DNA from 3 places in the Stappia sp. TSB10GB4 genome. Region 1 is predicted to be linked to each of the others. Evidence: riboswitches for the same ligand, from Rfam matches in the RefSeq annotation. Region 1 holds a riboswitch; each other region holds the start of a gene.

Region 1 (3,266 bases):
AGAAGAGACGAGGGCGGGGCTCAGCCGCGCGTTGCCACCGCGCGCAGATGCGGAGCGCCGGCTGTGTCGCCCGCCGCGCCCGCGCCGAACCGCCCCTCGATGGGGATGTCCAGCACGCTGATCTGGCGCGCCTCCAGCGGATGCGGCATCCGGTAGAGGTCGACGCTGAACACCGCGCGCACCCGCTCGCTCGACAGCACCTCGACCGGATGGCCGTGCGCGACGAGCTGCCCGCCCTGGATCAGCGCCACATGGCTGGCGAAGGCCTCGATCAAGGTCAGGTCGTGCAGCGCCGCCACCACGGTGATGCCGAGGCCGGAGACGAGGCTGAGCAGCTCGCCGCGCGCCAGCGGGTCGAGATGGTTGGTCGGCTCGTCCAGCACCAGGATGCGCGGGCGCTGGCAGACGGCGCGGGCGATCTTCGCCCGCTGGCGTTCGCCGCCGGAAATCTCGCCCATCCGCCGGCCGGAAAGCCGCGTCAGGTCGGCCAGCGCCAGCGCCTCGTCGGTCGCGCGGGCACCGGCCTCGCGCCCGCCGGTGCGGTGATGCGGCAGGTGGCCGAGCGAGACATATTGCGAGACGGTCAGCCGGTCGCAGCTCTCCTCGCTCTGGCCGACATAGGCAATGACGCGGGCGCGCTCGGTGATCGGCACGTCGCGATAGGGCCGGCCGCCGAGCCGCATCTCGCCGCCGGTCGGCTCGCTCAGCCCGGCGATCAGCCGGATCAAGGTCGACTTGCCGGCGCCGTTCGGCCCGGCAAGGACGAGGATCTCGCCGTCATGCACATGCAGCGAGAGGTCGGACAGGAGCGCATCCGCGCCGCGCGGCCGGTAGCCGACCTTTCGCAGCTCCAGCACCACCGGGGTTCCGCTGCGATGGCTCATGCGCCGTCCCTCCGGTCCGCTGCCCCGAGGGCGGGAGCGGGCAGGGCGGGCATGCGCGCCAGCGTCTTGCCCTTCAGCCCCTCGGGCCGCTGCAGCGACGAGCACCAGCCGTCGTCCAGCTCGCCATATTGCCGGGCGAAGGCGACAAGCGTTGCCACGTCCCGCGCCGGCTCGATGTCGCCGAAGAGATAGCTCGCCTTGCCGTCCGCCTGATAGGCGACCGTGCAGGGGCGCGAGCAGCCGGCCATGCAGGCCGCGCCCGCCACCTCGAACGGCGCGGCGCCGTCCCCGGCGAGCGCGGCGCTCAAGGTCTCGATCAGATCCGCGCCCGGCTGCTCGCGCGTTTGCGGATCGCGGCAGGTGGTGCACACGGTGATGCGGTGCCGGCGCGGCAGGTTGCGGGTAAGGGCCGCCGATGGGCCGAAGAGGGACTCGTTGTGTGTCATGGCTACCTTCCCGGAACACCCCGTCCGGTCGTCGTTGCGGGAGATGGCAGGTCTCCTGGCTCGCGGGTCCGGCCCGGCCGCGCCTTCCCGCCCGGCTTCGGGCAGTGGCATCGTGCGGCAGGGCCTGGGCCGCCCGCCCTTCAGTGAAGGACGTCGGCCCCGGCCGCTTACAGTTGCGGGGGCAGCCACGGTCTTGGCCCCTGATGGGTACGCCGCACCGTGTTCCCTTTTCATGCCTCCGGCGCTTCGGCCTTCGGCAACCATCGCCGCCAAACTGGCAGATGACGGGCACCGCTTCAAGGCCAATCGCGGACGGCCGGCCCGCAAGGTCCGGTTCAGGCCGCCGCGCTGCCCCAGGCGGGGAACGGGTCGTCGAGCCCGGTCCACTCTTCCGGGTGGAAGCCGTCCGCCCCGACCAGCGCCGCATCGAGTTCCGTGCGGATCGCCGCTTCATCCATGCCGCTCGTGCCGATGAAGACGATCTCCTGCCGCCGGTCGCCCCACACCGGATGCATGTAGGGCTCCATCGCCCGCCGCCAGTCCGGCGAATCCGGCCAGTGCTTGCGCGGCACCGCCGACCACCACAGCCCGCGCTTTTCGGTGGTGACGAAGGCGCCCGCCTGGCTGATCTCGCCGACGAAATGCGGCCGCGTCGCCAGCCAGAAGAAGCCCTTGGCGCGGATCACCCCCGGCCAGCTCTTCTGCACGAAGCGGTTCAGCGCGCGCGGCGCGAAGGGCTGGCGCGCCCGGTAGACGAAGGAGCGGATGCCGTATTCCTCCGTTTCCGGCACATGGTCGGCGAAGCCGTTCAGCTCCTTGAACCACAGCGGATGCTCATGCGCCTTGTCGAAGTCGAAGCGGCCGGTGCCGAGCACGTCGCGCAAGGGAACGGCGGAGCGGTCGGTCTCCATCACCACCGCGTCCGGGTTCAGCCCGCGCACGATCTGGCGCGCGGCGGCAAGGTCCTGCGGGCGGGCATCGCTCACCTTGTTGAGGATGATCGTGTCGGCGAACTCGATCTGGTCGACGAGCAGGTCGACCAGGGTCCGCTCGTCGTCCTCGCCGAGCGATTCGCCCCGGTCGGCGAGGAAGTCGGTGGAGCCGTAGTCCTTCAAGAGGTTTGCTGCGTCCACCACCGTCACCATCGAATCGAGCCGCGCCACGTCGCTCAGGCTCTCGCCCTCCTCGTCGCGGAACTCGAAGGTCGAGGCGACCGGCAGCGGCTCGGCAATGCCGGTGGATTCGATCACCAGATGGTCGAAGCGGCCTTCGCCGGCCAGCGTCTTGACCTCGCGCAACAGGTCCTCGCGCAGCGTGCAGCAGATGCAGCCATTGGTCATTTCGACCAGCCGCTCCTGGGTGCGCGAGACGTTGCCGCCGCCCTCGCGCACCAGGCTGGCGTCGATGTTCACCTCGCTCATGTCGTTGACGATGACGGCGACCCGCAGCCCTTCGCGGTTGTTGAGAATGTGGTTGAGCAGGGTGGTCTTGCCGGCGCCCAGAAAGCCGGACAGCACGGTAACGGGGAGGCGATTGTCCATCGTGAAAGAAGCTCCTGGCTGGTCGCGGGCCGGCAGGCGGCGCCGGCCCGCAATGGCGTGTCGGTCGGGCCCGGTCAGTGCTCGTGGTGGCCGAGGTTGAACGAGAGCGTGGAGAAATGGCTGATCCTGTCGGCCTTCTCCGGCTCGTCGGGCGCCTCGATGGCGGACACGGCGACGACGTTCAGTCCGTTGTTGCGCACCACGATGGTGGCCTTGCCGTCGGCGCCCGTGCGCACCGGCTCGGCCTCGGAGTCGGTGGTGTATTCCGTCGTCACCGGCGCATTGGCGAGCGGTTCGCCGTTCAGCAGCACCAGCACCTCCAGCAGATCGCCGGCATGCAGCTCCGTCGGGTCCTTGGCCGGCACGATCTCCAGTCTCAGCCCCTTGGGCAGGGC
Region 2 (3,266 bases), on a different contig from region 1:
AGGCGAGCGGGGCGAGCTCGATCACATGGCTGACGAAGTCGTCGTGGTCGTGATGATGGTGATGGTGGTGGTCATGGTCATGATCATGATCGTCGTGATCGTGGTCGTGGTCGTCGTGGTGATGATGCTCGTGATGGCTCTCGCGCCCGTGCATGTCGTCTTCCGAAGCGCTCATCCGGCCGAGCAGCACGTCGGCGGCGAGCCTGCCCTTTTCCGCCGCGACGATCTCCACCGCCGCGCGCACCCGCCCGGCGACCTCGGCCCGCACCCGCTCCAGCGTCGCCGCATCGACGAGGTCGGCCTTGTTCAGCACCACCAGATCGGCGCAGACGAGCTGGTCCTCGAACAGCTCCTCCACCGGGCTGTCATGGTCCAGCGCCTCGTCGGCGGCGCGCTGCGCGGCCAGCGCCGCCTCGTCGCCGGTCACCCGCCCTTCCGCGACGGCTGCGGCATCCACCACCGTCACCACCGCGTCGACCGTCACGCGGGTCTTGACGCTCGGCCAGGAGAAGGCGCGCACCAGCGGCTGCGGCAGGGCAAGGCCCGAGGTCTCGATGACGATGTGGTCCGGCGCCTCGTCGCGGGCGATCAGCATTTCCATGGTGGGGAGGAAATCGTCGGCGACGGTGCAGCAGATGCAGCCATTGGTCAGCTCCACCACCTCTTCGGCGGCGCAGTCCGGATCGGCGCAGCCGTCGACCAGCGAGCCGTCGAAGCCCATGTCGCCGAACTCGTTGACGATGAGGGCGATGCGCTTGCCCTTCGCCTCGCGCAGCAGGTTGGCGAGCAGCGTCGTCTTGCCGGCGCCGAGGAAGCCGGTGACGATGGTGGCCGGGATCTTGCTGGCGGTGCGGGGCGTGGATGCGGTCATAGGCGGATCTCCGGCTGGAGGTGGGATGGCTTGAGAACGAGCGGCAGGCCGGCGGCGACGAGCACCGCTACATCGGCGAGTTCCGCGATGCGGCGATTGAGGCGACCCTGCTCGTCGCGAAAGCGGCGGGCGAGCGCGTTTTCGGGAACGATGCCCGAGCCGACCTCGTTGGTGACGAGAACGATGGGGCCGGGCGCGGCGCGCAGCGCCTCGGCGAGCCGGGCCGTCTCCGCTTCCGGATCAGCCTCGGCAAAGATCAGATTGCTGAGCCACAGCGTCAGGCAATCGACGAGGATGGCGCGCTGCGCCGTGCTCTCGGCGGCGAGGACGCCGGCAAGATCGCGCGGCTCCTCGATGGTGCGCCAGCCCTCGCCCCGCTGGTTGCGGTGGCGGTCGATGCGCTGGCGCATCTCCTCGTCATGGGGCGTGCAGGTGGCGACATAGACGCACTCGCGCGTCGAGGCGCGCACCAGCCCCTCGGCATAAAGGCTCTTGCCCGAGCGCGCGCCGCCCGTCACCAGCACGGTGCGGGCCGCGACAGGGGCCGGGGCGGTTGGCGAATCGGATGCGCCGCTCACGCGCAAGCCGTCCGGCGGCGGGATATGCCGGGAGGGCTGAAGCGGCGGGCGCCCTTCAACGGGAACATTCTGGCCTCCTGCCGTCCACCCGACGGCGCGTGACGTTTCGGGCCGGGCCCCTTGGCGGGGGCTCGGGTGATCCGGCTCGTCTCCTGGCTCGCGGGTCGCGGCCTTGCCCTGCCCTTCCCGGACCAAACGGCCCAGTGGTTCATGCAGGAAGGCTCGCCGCTCACAGTTGCGGGGGCAGCTACGGATTCGGGAGCCCGACTTGGGTCCTCCCCCACCGTATTCCGACTTTCCCCTTTCATCGGACTTCGTCCGTCAGAAAGGACCGGAAGATCACGACTCATAGCCTGCCGAAGGGCCCCGCGTCCAGCGGCGAGACGGAAAGGCGCGCCGCCCCTTCCCTCGCGGCGGTCTTGGCTGCCCGCGCACCAAAGCCTTGCAGGCCGCGGACCGCCCGCCCCTTGCCCGCTCCCCAACTGTGGAAAAGTTTTGCGACAAAGGGCTTGGCAAGCGGCGGCGCAGTTTGCTATACGCCTGCCACCGACGCGGTGCGGATGCTCCGCGTGTTTCGTGATCCCCGGTAGCTCAGTGGTAGAGCAAGCGGCTGTTAACCGCTTGGTCGCTGGTTCGAATCCGGCCCGGGGAGCCACTTCCTCCATTCTTCCTGAAAATTCTCCAGTCTTCCCGAAAACATGCGTCGCCTGGCGATATCGGATTGCCGTGGCCGAATGGGCTCTAGGCGCGCTCCTTCAGGAAGTCGACAAAGGCGCGCACGCGCGGAATGGTCTGGCGGCCGGGAAGCATCAGGGCGGAGATCGGCTTGGGATCCGCGTCGTGCTGTCCTTTGAACAGTTCGACAAGCTGTCCCTCGGCAAGCGCCTTCCTGCCGAGAAAATCCCCCAAGCGGATGATGCCGACGCCCTCGATCGCCATCTGCAACAGCGTATCGGCGCTGTCCGCGGTGACGCTCCCGCGGACGGGGGTGCGCACCACCGCTCCCTGCTCGATCATCGGCCAATAGGCCTGGTCCGGGAACCCGGTCAGCAACAGGCAGTCGTGGCTCCCCAGGTCCTGGGCGGTCGTCGGTGTGCCGCGCCGTTCCAGATAGGCGGGGCTTGCGGCGATGACGCGGCGGACCGTGCCCAGGCGAGCCGCGATCAACTCGCTGTCGTCCAGCAGGCCGACGCGGATCGTCACGTCGATCTGCTCCTCGAACGGGTCAATGCGGTGGTCGGAAACCGAAACCCCGACCGTCACTGCCGGATGCCGGCGCAGGAACGCCGGCAGCAGCGGCGCCAACCGGTGCCGCGCGAAGGCGGTACCGCAATTGACGCGCAGATGGCCGCGAACCTCGCCGTGCCGGTGCGACAGGTCGACCTCGGCCGCCTCTGCGAGCTTCAGCATGCGGCGAGCATAGCCGATGAAGACGGCGCCCTCCGGCGTGAAGGCAAGCCGACGGGTTGAGCGGTGCACGAGCTTGATGCCGGTGCGCTTCTCCAGGCGCGACACCATGCGGGACACGCCCGACGGCGTCATCCCCGTCTCCTCGGCGACAGCCGCCAGGGTGCCGAGATCGGCCAGCCGCAGGAGCAGGATGACTTCGGGTGCGAGCATGGATCCCTGCTGCATTCGTGACGTAGCGGCACGACAGAGTTGCGGCCGGAGCGGCTGCCTCTGCGGCGCATTCATACTATAGGTTGCACCCATAAAAACCAGTCAACCGCATGCTCCGGCACGCAACCGGCCACCTGGCCGGGCTGCTGGTCACGACTGCACGTGCAAGGCTCCGGACCAGAACGCAACGAAGTATG
Region 3 (3,266 bases), on a different contig from region 1:
GGTCTCCAGCGCTCCGTCCGTGGAGCGGCAAAGGTGAAACGGATCGGAGTCCCCTGGCTGCCGGGTCGGCAGCGCAGGGGTTAGGATCCTGCGATGAGACAGCCTCCGAAAATCGCCAGCCGGTCGCGCGGCTTCGGCTCTTTGGTCGACGCGGTGGCGCTCATGCCGGCCGCGCCTCGGCCTCGGCCACGGCGGGGGGCTCGACGCTCTCCACGGTCAGCCGGTGGGTGCGCCCGTCGAGAGCCGTCCAGTCGATGGACTGGCCGGCGGACAGGCCGACCAAGGCGGCGCCGATCGGGGTGAGGACGGAAATCTTGCCCTCGGCGATATTGGCCTCGCCCGGGAAGACCAGCGTCACGGAACGGTCCTCGCCGGCATCGGTGGTGAAGCGCAGCCGCGATCCCATGCGCACGACGTCGGCGGCAATGCGCCGGTCGTCGACGATGCGGGCGCGATCGAGCTCGCTCGCCAACTGCTCGGCGACAGCGGGATTGCGGGTGGAAATGGACTCGGCAAGCCCGGACAGCCGCTCGTGGTCGGAGCGGGTCACGGTGATGGCGGGCTTGCGCCGCTTGCGGGTATCTGGAGCCATTCTCGGCGTCCTTGCAATGTTGTAAGGCCGCCGACGCACAAAGGCGCGCGTCGGGCGGTCTGGATCTCGTGAGGGGAAGTGTTCGCCGCCGTTATGGCCTGCTGTGTGCCCGCGAGGGGACGAGCCGGCCTATGCCCCGCGGCCGGGGCGCGACGCGACCTAGCCGGGGGTCAGTGTCCCGCGATGGGGCACACCCTGAAAACGCAAATCTGGCGCGGTGCGGTCGTGTTCATGCCCCGAAGGTCGGTGCTTGGCCGGCGAAAGTCAAGTGGTGGCTTTTGCGACCCGGCGACGGCGGGAACGGATTCGCCCACTGGAGGGAGCGCGCCCCCCGCCCCGCCACGCCCGAAGATCACCTGACGCAGCGTCCGGTTGCAGCGGCGAACGGGACTGCGACAGACGATTGACTCGGGCGCGCGAAACCGCTCTCTTTGACGCCGACAGAGGTTCCGGACATGTCCGGATGAAAAGGGAACACGGTGAGGCGTACCCAACAGGGACCGAAACCGTGGCTGCCCCCGCAACTGTGAACGGAGAGTGGACGTTCGAAGGCCACTGACCCCGCCGCCAAAGGCAGGGTTGGGAAGGTGAATGTCCGCGATGACCCGTGAGCCAGGAGACCTGCCCCTGTCGGTCACCCGATCTTCGACGCGGGGTGTGTCGAGGCGCGGCTTTCCGTTGAGGTGACACCCGAAAACCGCCTGCGTCCGCAGGCCGCCGCCTTGCGTCTTCGCGCTTGGGGGCGTGCCTGCGTCCGCCGGCTCGTGCCGTATCGCGACGGAGCGCCGAGGGGCGTTCCGGCGCACGTCAGGGGTGTGTCTGGATGAGGTTCATTTTGAGGGGCGCCTTGCGCGCCCGGCCGTTGGCTGCCGTGCTGGGGGCCGGAATGGGGGCGGCGATGATTGCCGCGCCGGGCGATGCCCGCGGTCAGGATTTTGAAGAGGAGGCGACGCAGCTCGACCGGATCGTCGTCTCGGCCGGGCGCACGCCGGTCGCCGCCGAGGCGGTGGGCCGGGCGCATACGGTGATCACGGGCGAGGAGCTGGAGACGACGCAGACGCGCTATGTCGCCGATGCGCTGCGCAAGGTGCCGGGCATCGCCGTCTCGCGCACCGGCGGCAATGGCGGCATGACGCAGATCCGCATCCGCGGCTCGGAGGCCAACCACGTTCTGGTGCTGATCGACGGCATCGAGGTGGCGGCGACCTCCAGCGGCGAGTTCGACTTCGGCGGATTGCAGGTCGCCGATATCGAGCGGATCGAGGTGCTGCGCGGCCCGCAAAGCGCCATCTACGGCTCCAATGCCAGCTCGGGCGTCATCGCCATCACCACCAAGGGCGGCCTGCGCAACGACCTGGAAATCACCGGCCGGGCGGAAACCGGCACCGACAGGACGGTGGCCGGCCATGTCGGCGTGCGTGGCGGCGGCGAGAGATACGACATCGCCGTCTCCGGCGCCTGGCGCCAGAACGAGGGCTTCAACATCTCGCAATTCGGCTCGGAAAAGGACGGCGACCGCAACGCCACGCTGAACGGCCGCTTCAACTGGGACATCACCGACGCGCTGAGCCTCGATCTCAGCGCCCGCTATGTCGACCGCAAGTCGGACACGGACGACCAGGACTTCGCCTGGCCGCCGACGCCGACGGAGGGCCTCGTCATCGACACGCCCGGCTACAACGCGACGAAGGAATTCTACACCGGCGTCGGCCTGTCCTGGTCGCTGTTCGACGACCGGCTGGTGCAGAAGGCGCGGGCCAGATACACCGGGCTGGAGCGGCGCGGGTTTGGCAGCGGCAGCCTGAACGGCAATGACGACCGCCGGCTGCACCTCAGCTATCAGGCGACGGTGAGCGCCGAGACGCCGGACTTCCTCGATGCCGAGCACAGTCTGACCGGCGCCGTCGAATGGGAGCGCGAGCACTACAAGAACGCGTTCCCGAGCTTCGATCCCTCGCAGATCCCCGGCAAGCAGCGCGACCTGACCAGCTATGTCGCCGAGTATCGCGGCGCCTTCCTCGACACGGTGTTCCTGGGAGCGGGCCTGCGGTACGACCGCAACGACCAGTTCAAGGACACGCTGACCTACAGCGCCAGCGCCGCCTATCTGCTGCGCGAGACCGGCACGCGCTTCCATGCCTCGATCGGCACCGGCGTCACCAATCCGACCTTCTTCGAGCAGTTCGGCTTCATCCCGGCGAGCTTCACCGGCAATCCGAACCTCAGGCCGGAGAAGAACTTCGCCTGGGACATCGGCATCGAGCAGCGGTTCTGGGACGGGCGGGCGGTCGCCGACGTGACCTATTTCAACGAGCGGCTGGAGGACGAGATCTGGACGCCCTGGGTGCCGGGTGTCGGCTCCTCGCCGGCCAATATGGCGGGCACCAGCAAGCGCCAGGGCATCGAGGTGTCGCTCGGTGTCGAACTGCTCGCCGACCTCTCCGTCAAGGGCACCTATACCTATCTCGATGCGACCGAGCCGAGCGGGCTGGAGGAGGTGCGCCGGCCCAAGCACTCGGCCTCGCTCAGCCTGGTGCGCGGCTTCGACGAGGGACGGGGAACCGTCTTTCTCGATGCGATCTTCAACGGCCGGATGAAGGACAGCGAGTTCATCAGCGCGACGCCGCAGACCCGGGTGACGCTCTCCGAGTATTTCCTCGTCAATGTCGGCGCC

What was found. A riboswitch is a leader RNA that binds a small molecule or an ion and turns the genes downstream of it on or off. The one in region 1 is predicted to bind cobalamin.
Region 2: another riboswitch for cobalamin. It lies ahead of cobU (bifunctional adenosylcobinamide kinase/adenosylcobinamide-phosphate guanylyltransferase); the one in region 1 lies ahead of TSB10GB4_RS22030 (DUF1636 domain-containing protein).
Region 3: another riboswitch for cobalamin. It lies ahead of TSB10GB4_RS16000 (TonB-dependent siderophore receptor); the one in region 1 lies ahead of TSB10GB4_RS22030 (DUF1636 domain-containing protein).

The regions. Positions count from the first base shown of each region.
Region 1 covers NZ_FYAV01000077.1:40,348-43,613, forward strand. Annotated here, with positions in the region: gene TSB10GB4_RS22025 (ABC transporter ATP-binding protein) at 21-884, opposite strand; gene TSB10GB4_RS22030 (DUF1636 domain-containing protein) at 881-1,330, opposite strand; cobalamin riboswitch at 1,358-1,610, opposite strand; gene TSB10GB4_RS22035 (GTP-binding protein) at 1,666-2,871, opposite strand; gene TSB10GB4_RS22040 (DUF4198 domain-containing protein) at 2,946-3,266, opposite strand, start outside.
Region 2 covers NZ_FYAV01000076.1:3,672-6,937, reverse strand. Annotated here, with positions in the region: gene cobW (cobalamin biosynthesis protein CobW) at 1-871, opposite strand, end outside; gene cobU (bifunctional adenosylcobinamide kinase/adenosylcobinamide-phosphate guanylyltransferase) at 868-1,449, opposite strand; cobalamin riboswitch at 1,574-1,800, opposite strand; tRNA gene TSB10GB4_RS21705 (tRNA-Asn) at 2,030-2,104, shown strand; gene TSB10GB4_RS21700 (LysR family transcriptional regulator) at 2,191-3,069, opposite strand.
Region 3 covers NZ_FYAV01000055.1:264,801-268,066, reverse strand. Annotated here, with positions in the region: gene rnk (nucleoside diphosphate kinase regulator) at 161-592, opposite strand; cobalamin riboswitch at 1,020-1,236, shown strand; gene TSB10GB4_RS16000 (TonB-dependent siderophore receptor) at 1,416-3,266, shown strand, end outside.